3 regions of the Kitasatospora sp. NPDC024654 genome follow, and region 2 is predicted to be linked to each of the others. Evidence: riboswitches for the same ligand, from Rfam matches in the RefSeq annotation. Region 2 holds a riboswitch; each other region holds the start of a gene.
The links. Region 2 has a riboswitch for cyclic di-AMP ahead of ACZ38L_RS07530 (C40 family peptidase). Riboswitches for the same ligand answer to the same signal wherever they lie in the genome.

Region 1 (3,262 bases), on a different contig from region 2:
GCGGCCTGGATGCTGCACACCGGGCGGCGGCAACCGGCCCTGCTGGAGAGCGCGGTGCTCGACACCGTGGTCCGGCGCCTTCGCGCCGGCCGCCCCGGGGACGGCCGGCGCGAACTCCCCGAGGGACGCGGCCTCCACACCGCGATCCTGGGCCTGCCGGAGCGCCAGCACGATGTCATCGTCCTCAGGTACGTGCTGGACATGGACGAGGAGGAGATCGCACAGTACCTCGGCCGGCCGGCCGCGACCGTGCGCTCCCACCTGCGGCACGCCCACCGCAACCTCGCCCGGGCCCTCGACCTGCCCGAACCGGCCGACTCGCAAGGAGCGCCATGACCGCCGGGGAGCACCAGCACGGCCTGCCGTCCCGCCCCCGCCCGCACGACCGCCGGAACGGCACTGCGGGCCGGTTCCGTGCGCCGACCAGCGGGCCGGCGCACGACGGGCGGTCCGGCGCCGGGGCCGAGCCGCCGGTGGTCGTCTTCAGCGGCGCGTCCCGGCTGCCGGCGCACGAGCCGGACCGGATCAGCGCGGCGCCCGTCCGGCTGCCGTCCGAGCACGAGCAGGCGGCCCACGAACTCGCCCTGGTCACCGCGCTGGTGCTGAACGCCCCGCAGGCCGCGCACAGCCTCGACCTGCTGGTCAACTCCGCCCGGATCCACCCCGAGGGGGCGCTGGTCTTCGCCGGGCTGCTCTACCTGACCGACCGGACGGACGCGGCGCAGTTCTGGTGGCAGTTCGCGGCGGGCGGCGGCAGCCAGACCGCCGCGTACTGCCTGCACCTCTACCACCTGCTGCTCGGCGAGCCCCGGGACGCCGCCTACTGGCGTGCCCAGGCGGACCGGCTGGCCGGCCATCCGCTGCCGCGGCCGAAGCGGGGGCTGGCCGCGGCGGCGGTGCGCGGGAGCGTCCCGCTGCTGCCGGAGGAGGTGCGACGCGACATCCTGGCCCGCTGCCACCAGGGGCTGCTGCCGCGGCTGCCCATCCGGCTGGAGGCGGTGATCAACCGGCTGGTGGTCACGGCGAACGACGACGACTTCGGGGAGATCCCGCAGCCCTCCGACACCCTGGTCGGCGATCTGGCGTCGACGTGCTGAGGCCTGCCCGGGAGCGCCTCGGCCTGGTGAGGCGGACACGAATTTGTTCGACTGTTGTTCCGGGTGGGTTCAGCCACCGTTGCGGAACACCGGCGCCCGCCTCACCGTGCCAGATCAGGCCGGTCCGTGAACCGACCGCCGATCGGCGGGGCGTCACTCTCCAATCGCATGACGTGATTTTTGTGTGATGCGCACGATGCTGGCTTGTTATCAAGCTGATGATCCCTCTAGTCTCCCAGCAGTCCGCCGCTGCGGACTCCCGACCGCGGTACGCCGAGCCCTGCCCGCCGCGGGAGGGAAGCCGACCACCCATGGGCAGGGGTGGGGGACCCAGGTTTGGTGCCGTCCCCACGGCTAGGGGTGAAGCCGCGCGCCGGGGCCTCCGGCGGGCGGCCGGGCCACCTCCCGGCCCGAACCCGACAGCTCACCTCGCAGGCGTGCGGAGAGGGACACAGAGGGACATCATGGTGTTTTCCGGTTCCGGCCGTCACCGTCGCCCCACCCAGGCCGACCGCGCCGTGGTCGCCGCCGGCGTGGCGGGCGCGGGCATAGCGCTGCCGCTGCTCACCGCGACCAGCGCGCACGCCGCCCCGGTCAGCACCTGGAACGCGGTCGCCCAGTGCGAGACCGCCGGGAACTGGACCGCCGACACCGGGAACGGGCTCTACGGAGGCCTACAGCTCACCCAGCGGACCTGGGTCGCGTACGGCGGCGACAAGTACGCCGCCGAGCCCGACCACGCCACCCCCGACCAGCAGATCGCCATCGCCGAGAAAGTGCTGGCCAACCAGGGGCCGGGCGCCTGGCCGAACTGCTCCGACTCCGCCGGCCTGAGCAGCGACGGGCCGGCGCCGGTGCTCAACACCAGCCAGCCCGTTCCGGCGACTCCGGCACCGGCCGGTGGCAGCACGGTGCTGGCGGGTCCCGACGACCCGACCTTCCCGGGCCACGGCGGGTGGGACGGGTACGACGGCGTGTACTGGTACCAGTCCGGGGGCGTCTGGTACTGGACGAACCAGCAGTCCGTCTACCTCGAGCACACGGGGGCGGCGGCGACCGCGCAGCCGAGCGCGGGCGGGAGCACGACCGTCACGCCCACCACGCCGGTCACGCCTGCGGCTCCGGCCACACCCACCACGACGGGCACCACGGCCACGCCCACCGCTCCGACGACGTCGCCCGCCCCGGGCACGCCGGGCACGCCGGGCACGCCGGGTACGCCGGGTACGCCGGGCACCACGGGGACCACCGGCACGACGGGCACGGCGACCCCGGTCACGCCGACGACGCCCACCACCCCGACGTCCGGCGGCACCACGGGCACCACGGGCACCACGGGCACCACGGGCACGGCCGCGCCCGGCACGCCGGCCACGCCGGGCAGCTCGGGCAGCACCACGGACACGCCCTCGACCGGCACGACGCCCACGACGACCCCGGTCACGCCGGCGGCACCGACCACCCCGGCGGCACCCGCCGCCCCGGCCACCGGCACGAGCACGGGCGCTGGCACGGGCACCACGGCCGCCCCGGCCACTCCCACCTCCCCCGCACCGTCCGCCACCACCACCCCGGCCCCCGCGCCGACCAGCAGCACGGCCCCGGCCGGCACCTACACCGTGGCCACCGGCGACACCCTCTCCGGGATCGCCCAGTCCCACCAGTTGCCCGGCTGGAACGGCCTCTACCAGGACAACGCCTCGACCGTCGGCACCAACCCCGACCTGATCCACCCGGGCCAGCAGCTCCAGCTCCCCTGACTCCGGTTCACCCGTGCTCGCGCCCGCCGCCCCGGTGGGCGCGAGCACGTGCCGCGGGGCGGGGGAATCCGCCGGGGCGGGAGGAGTGTGGCGACCGCGGCCTCCGGCCACGATGGGGGGTGCGGTCGGCTGGGCAGGGGGAAGCGGGCACCGCGGCTGCGCCGGGCCCCCGGCCACGAGGGTGAGGCCGTGCCGGCAGGTGGTGGTCACACGATCGGGCGTACCGCGCCTTGGACCCGTCCGAACCCGATCGCTCCCGCAGCGCGGTTCCCGTGCGCCCGGTCGGCGATCAGGCCGGGGTCTGCGGCATCCCAACCACCGGGCCCGGCCCGCCGATCGGGAGCCGGCCCGGCCCGCGGCAGATGGTGATCCCGCCCGGCCCCCGTGCCCGGGCGGGATCGCCGT
Region 2 (3,262 bases):
CGCGCGGCGTGCGGGTGCGGTTCAGTCGGACCGGGCAGACCGCGGACGAGCTGATCCGCCAGCTGGTCCGGGCCGAGCCGCAGGGCCGCCCGGTGGTGGTGGTCTCGGCCGACCGCGAGGTGGCCGACGGCGTGCGCAAGGCCGGTGCCCGGCCGGTCGCCTCGGTGCTGCTGCTCAACCGGCTCGCGCGCAGCTGACGCCGGCTCGGGCGCCCGAGCCGCCGTTGCGGAGAAGCCGTGACGGCCGCTGAACCGGGGTGGTTCGCAGGGCCAAGGGAGTGGCGCGGCGATGTGACATTCACTAGGGTCTGGCGTCAAACCAATTTTTCCGGCCACTCACTCCATGGAGTGAGACCGCAGGAAGAAGGAGCCCCGCGTGGCGTCGCACCGCCGTCCCAAGCAGCCGAGTCGTGCCCGGGTCGCCGTGCTGACCGCCGCTGCGGCGGCCGCGGTCGCCCTCTCCGCGCAGAGCGCCTGGGCCGACCCGCAGCCGTCGATCGACGACGTCAAGGCGCAGATCGACAACCTGAACACCCAGCAGGAGCAGGCCTCCCAGCAGTTCGACGGTGCGCAGGAGAAGTCCGACCAGCTGCGCCAGCAGGCCTCCCAGCTGCAGGACGAGGTGGCCCGGACCCAGGACCAGGTGACCCAGCTGGAGCAGGGTCTGGCCGCGGTGGCCGGCGAGCAGTACATGAGCGACGGGATCGACCCGTCGGTACAGCTGATGCTCAACTCCAACCCGTCCGGCTACCTCTCCCAGGCCGCCAGCCTGGACCAGGCGACCACCACCGAGACCGACGCGCTCAAGTCGCTGCAGTCCGAGGAGCGGACGCTCAACCAGGAGAAGGCGGAGGCCTCGGCCACCCTGGCCGAGCTGGACGCCACCACCACCACGCTGAACAGCGCCAAGTCCCAGGTGCAGACCAAGCTGCAGCAGGCGCAGTCGCTGCTCAACTCGTTGAGCGCCAGCCAGCGGGTGGCCCTGCAGGCGGCCGAGCAGCAGGACGAGGGAGACGTGGCCTCCCGCGGCGCCGCCCGCGCCGACCTGGGCAACCTGCCGCCGGCCTCCGGTTACGCCGGGGCCGCGGTGGCCGCCGCGCTCAGCCGGCTCGGCGACTCGTACGTCTGGGGCGCCACCGGTCCGACCACCTTCGACTGTTCGGGCCTGATGCAGTGGGCCTACGCGCAGGCCGGCGTCTCGCTGCCGCGCACCTCGCAGGAGCAGGGCACGATCGGCACCGAGGTGCCCAGCCTCGCCGACGCCCAGCCGGGCGACCTGGTGATCTACGGCAGCGACATGCACCACGTGGGGATGTACATCGGCAACGGCAACGTGGTGCACGCGCCGCACACCGGCGACGTGGTCCGGGTCATGCAGGCCAGCGTGATCGGACCGATCGCCACCATCCGCCGGGTCTGACCGCGCGTTGACCCCGCCCGCGCGGGGTCGGCCTGACCGACCGTCACAGCCTTCACTGTGACCCACGCCACCCCCGCCGCTGCACTCCGGGTGACTCCGGTATCACCCATCGTCAATTTAATCAGTTTTTTCTGACAAGGATTTGAACGGATCACGGATCTGTTACTAGGGTCGGGGTCCTGACCACCGCGACGGTGATCACCCGACCGGGGTGACAGCGGGGGTACCGCCGAGTCTGGAAAGTGGCACGGGCAGTTGACTGCCCGACGGGGAACCCCTGCGGGGGCGCCGCGGACCGGAGCCGGGGAACCACGTTCCTCGGGGTGAATCGGCGCCAGGTCGGCCTGCTGGCCGGTGAGGCGTCGTAGGGCATCTCTTCCAGCCCGAACCCGTCAGCTCACCCGGTAGGCGGTCGAAGGAAGAAGGATTCGTGGGTTCCCATCGTCGTCCCAAGCCCGCCGGCCGTACCCGCACGTCGATCCTGACCGCCGCGGCCGCCACCGCCGTCGCGCTCTCCGCGCAGGGGAGCGCGCAGGCCGACCCGGCGCCGTCGCTCGATCAGGTCAAGGCGCAGGTTGACCAGCTGAACCAGCAGGCCGAGGCCGCCACCCAGCAGTACGACGGCGCGCAGGCCCAGGAGCAGGCGCTCCAGCAGCAGGTCAGCCAGCTGCAGGACCAGGTGGCCCGGCAGCAGGACCAGGTCACCCAGCTGCAGGGCGGGCTGGCCGAGGTCGCCGCGGACCAGTACGCGAACGGTGGGATATCCCCGACCGTCCAGCTGATGCTCACCAGCAACCCGGGCAACTTCCTGAACCAGGCCAGCTCGGTCAGCCAGCTGAACAGCACCCAGAGCGAGACGCTGAAGGAGCTGCAGCAGCAGCAACAGCAGCTCAACCAGAGCAAGTCCGAGGCGCAGGCCAAGCTCGCCCAGCTGGACGCCACCACGCAGACCCTGCAGGCCGCCAAGGACGCGGTGCAGGCGAAGCTGCAGCAGGCGCAGGCGCTGCTCAACACGCTGACCGCGCAGCAGCGCCAGCAGATGCAGGAGCAGGAGGCGCAGGCCGCCGCCGCCTCGCAGGCCGCCGCCCAGCAGGCCCAGGCCGCCGCCGCGCGTGCCGCGCACGCCGCGGGCAGCACCCTGACCGGGGCCGCGGCCGCCACCGGCGCGACCAATGCGCAGGCCGCCGCCGCCATCGCCGCCGCGGAGAGCCGGCTCGGTGACGAGTACGTCTACGGTGCCAACGGCCCGACCACGTTCGACTGCTCGGGCCTGATGCAGTGGGCGTACGCGCAGGCCGGCGTCTCGCTGCCGCGCACCTCGCAGGAGCAGTGGGCGTACGGCACCAACGAGGGCACCAACCTCGCCAACGCGCAGCCCGGCGACCTGATCATCTTCTACGGCGGCGACCACGTCGGCATGTACGTGGGTGGCGGCCAGGTCATCCACGCCCCGCACACCGGTGCGGTGGTCCGCTACGAGGCCGCCTCGGACATGCCGATCACGGCCATCGTGCGGGTCTGATTCTCCGTCGTCACGGCCCGGTCTCCCCGCGGGAGGCCGGGCCGTCGGCGTGCTCTGGCTCAGGCAGATGTCCGATTAGTGGTCAAATATTCGCATTGGCAAGGGTTTGGACACCCCCGCTGGGACTCGCTAACGTCTGCGCTCGGATCTCAGCTTCCACGGCGATTGGAGCCGTCACCCCATGGTGATGCCGCACCGCCCGGTCACTCCGGGCCGTTCCTCCCAACCGGGCGCCGCGCGACGGCTCGCCCGGGCGCTGATGGTCACCGCCGCGGCGACCACGGCGCTGGCGATGACCGCCGCCGTCGGTCAGGCCGCCCC
Region 3 (3,262 bases), on a different contig from region 2:
GCCACACCGGCCAGGGTGAGCGCCTCCAGGCCCTCGTCGTCGATCAGCGCCAGGGCGTGGTCGACCACGGCGTCGGGGGTCAGTCCGACCCTGGGCATCAGGCCACCTCGCTGAGGAACGGGAGCAGGGCGTCGGCGGTGGCCTGCGGGAACTCCGCCATCGGGTAGTGGCCGGCGCCGTCGATCATCACCCTACGGGCCCGCTGCGCGCTGGCCGTCAGCGCGGCGACCTGCCGGTCGGCGACCAACTCCGGCTTCGGGAAGTCGGGGTCCTTGGCGCCCATCAGCACCAGGGCCGGGCATCGCACGTCCTGGGTCCAGCCGAGCGGCGAGGAGTCGCCGGTGACGTAGCCGCGGGTGGCCTGGCGCCGGCCGGGGGTACGCAGGGCGGTGACCATGCGGGCCCGGTAGGCGGCGAAGTCGGCGGGCTTGCGGGTGGGGTAGGCGTGGTTGAGGTACGTGCCCCAGGTGCTCGGGAGGTTCAGGACCAGCGAGCCGAGCAGCTTGGTGAGGACGCGCTGGAGGGCGCCCGGCGGCGGGACCTCGATGAAGGCGTCCACCAGGACGATCCCGGCGGCGCGGTGCGGCGCGGTGCCCGCCGCCCTGACCACGGTGGCGCCGGTGTAGGAGTTGCCGACCAGGGTCGCGCGGTCGAGGTCCAGGTGGTCGAGCAGCGCGAGCAGGTCGGTGGCGAGGGCGGCGGGGGAGTAGTCGTCCCAGGCGATGGAGGAGTCGCCGAAGCCGCGCAGGTCCATGGTGATCACTCGGTGGCCGGCCGCGGTGAGCAGCGGGCGCAGGTGACGGTAGACGGTGCGGGAGTCGAGCATGCCGGGAAGGAGCACCACCGGTCTGCCGGAGCCGCGGGTGTCGTCGAAGGCCACGGTGCCGCCGGGGACGTCGAGGTACTGGGTCCGCGGGGTGAGGGCGTCGGTGCTGGAGTCGGTGGACATGGCGGCCTTCCTGGCTGTCGAGGTGGCTGCTGACAGCCACAAAGCTAAGGCTAATAGCCTTAGCTGTCAACGCTCTGTGGCCCGATCGCGAGGCTCGTATCTACGCGCGCTCGGGGCCTCAGGAGGCCGCGCGGGCCTCAGGGGAGCGGCTTGGAATCACGGGCTTCTGGGATTAACGTTTGATAACGCAGCGCGGTCGGCAACGCCGTACCCGAACGGCACCGTGCGCCGTCGCCCAATCCGCGACCCAGCCCGAGGGCGGGGTCGCAGAGCCGGGGAACCACCGTTCCTTGGGGTGAATCGGACCGGCCCCGGCCGGACCGTAGGAGACCTTCCTGCTCCGAACCCGTCAGCTAACCCGGTAGGCGCGAAGGAAGGAAAGGAGCGCGCCCCCGTGGCGTCGACGCACACCCCGGAGAGTCGCACCCAGGCCGGAGGTACTCAGCTGCTCGACTTTCCGGACGGGACAGGGCTGCAGGACGGAACGGAGCCGGCGCCCTTCGGGCCCGAGCAGTCGACCGTGGGCGAGGAGGCCGCGCGGCACCGGTTGCCCCGGCAGAGCCGTAGCGGCGCGCCGGTGCTCGGCGTGACGGCGATGGCCGCCGCCCTTGGGGCCACCGGGTTCTCCGCCAGCGCCGCCGCTGCCGCCACTCCCGGGCCGGCCGCACCCGCTCCGACCACACTTGCCGCGCCCGAGCAGCCCGCACAGCCCGCGCACGCCGTCGACGTCGACCAGGTGGCCGACCACGCCGCCGACCCCGGACTGGCGCTGGCCGCCCGGATCCAGCAGCAGGCCGACACCCGGCGCACCGCGGCCGAGGAGGCGGCCCGGGTCGAGGCCGCCCGGGAGGCCGCGGCCAAGCGGGAGGCGCAGGCGCGCGCCGAGGCGCGGGCCCAGGCCGAGGCGCAGGCGCGTGCTGAGGCGCAGGCGCGTGCTGAGGCGCAGGCCCGGGCCGAGGCGGAGGCGGAGGCCGCGCGGCAGGCGGCGGCGCAGGCCGCTGAGGCCGCTCAGGCCGAGGAGGCCGCGCGGGCGGCGGCGGTACGGGCCGCCACGGCGCAGGTCGCGGAGGAGCAGGGGCGGGCTGTCGCCGGGACTGCCGCGGTCGCGGTCGTCGGACCCATGGCCGTCGGAGGTGCGTCCGGCGAGGGCGTCACCGACCAGGCCGGGGCGTCGCCGGTCGTCGGCCCGTTCGCGCTGCCGATCGCCTCGTCGTACGCGCTCGGACCCGGCTACGGCCAGCCGGGCGGGCACTGGGCGCACCTGCAGACAGGTGTCGACTTCGCCGCCCCCGCCGGTAGCGCGGTGGCCGCGGTCGCCGGTGGGACCGTCAGTTCGGCCGGCTGGTCCGGCTCCGACGGCTACCGGGTGGTGCAGACGCTGTCCGACGGCACCGAACTCTGGTACTGCCACCTCTCCGCGATCACCGTCCCGGCTGGCCCGGTCGCCGCGGGCACCGTGCTCGGCAAGGTCGGCGCCACCGGCAACGTCAGCATGACCGCCAACGCCGCCGTCGGTGGCGTCAGCGGTCCGCGGCTGCGGCTGGAGGTCCGCCCCGGCGGCGGTGCCCCGGTCGACGCGTTGGGCTGGCTGCGCGGGCACGGGCTGAACCCGTAGCCGGTTGGTGGCGAGTGACGGGTGACAGTTGACGGAGGCCGTCAGCCCGGGTTTGGGCTGACGACTGACCACGACTGTCAGCGCTCACCCCGCACCCGGCCCCTCACTCGTCGCCCGGAAAGGTCCAGTCGCCCTCCGGCAGCGGGAGGTCGACCAGGCCGCGTTGCAGCAGGTAGCCGTCGACCTCGGCCGCGCCCGGTTCGGGGGCGAGGTCCTGGTACTCCGTCAGCAGCAGCTCGGGCAGCCCGGGGACCGTCCACTCGCCGCACAGCCGCAACGCCTCCGCCTGGACCGCCGCCTCGAAGGCCGGGTAGTCGCCGGCCAGCTCCTCCGGCATCGGGTGGCCCAGCGCCGTCAGTCCGGCCAGGTTCCGGTAGCTGCGCTCCATCAACTGCCGTTCCAGCAGCAGCCGGGCCCCGTCGGTGGCCATCCCGATCCCGAGCAGCACCCCCGGCTCCCAACCGTCCACGCCCTCCGGCTGGTCCAGCCCGTCCAGCGCGGCGAAGACCTCGATCCGCTGCTCCTCCGGCAGCTCGCGGAAGGCGTCCAGCCAGCTCCGGACCGCGGCGAGGTCGGTGGTGTCCACCCCGTCCGCGCGCAGCAGCAGCGCGTAGAGCCGTGGCCAGGTCACCAGGTGCGGTCGCCGCAGCAGCCCGGCGAGCAGCTCACCCTGCCACTCGGCCTCCTCGTGCAGCCGT

Region 1: another riboswitch for cyclic di-AMP. It lies ahead of ACZ38L_RS35705 (LysM peptidoglycan-binding domain-containing protein); the one in region 2 lies ahead of ACZ38L_RS07530 (C40 family peptidase).
Region 3: another riboswitch for cyclic di-AMP. It lies ahead of ACZ38L_RS29150 (M23 family metallopeptidase); the one in region 2 lies ahead of ACZ38L_RS07530 (C40 family peptidase).

Annotation. Positions count from the first base shown of each region.
Region 1 is NZ_JBVHLF010000124.1:5,186-8,447, reverse strand. It holds gene ACZ38L_RS35715 (RNA polymerase sigma factor) at 1-336, shown strand, start outside; gene ACZ38L_RS35710 (hypothetical protein) at 333-1,097, shown strand; cyclic di-AMP (ydaO/yuaA leader) riboswitch at 1,388-1,549, shown strand; gene ACZ38L_RS35705 (LysM peptidoglycan-binding domain-containing protein) at 1,562-2,857, shown strand.
Region 2 is NZ_JBVHLF010000008.1:107,355-110,616, reverse strand. It holds gene ACZ38L_RS07540 (NYN domain-containing protein) at 1-197, shown strand, start outside; gene ACZ38L_RS07535 (C40 family peptidase) at 376-1,419, shown strand; cyclic di-AMP (ydaO/yuaA leader) riboswitch at 1,696-1,846, shown strand; gene ACZ38L_RS07530 (C40 family peptidase) at 1,850-2,941, shown strand; gene ACZ38L_RS07525 (C40 family peptidase) at 3,123-3,262, shown strand, end outside.
Region 3 is NZ_JBVHLF010000066.1:1,890-5,151, reverse strand. It holds gene ACZ38L_RS29160 (TetR/AcrR family transcriptional regulator) at 1-98, opposite strand, end outside; gene ACZ38L_RS29155 (alpha/beta fold hydrolase) at 98-949, opposite strand; cyclic di-AMP (ydaO/yuaA leader) riboswitch at 1,172-1,331, shown strand; gene ACZ38L_RS29150 (M23 family metallopeptidase) at 1,344-2,564, shown strand; gene ACZ38L_RS29145 (hypothetical protein) at 2,668-3,262, opposite strand, start outside.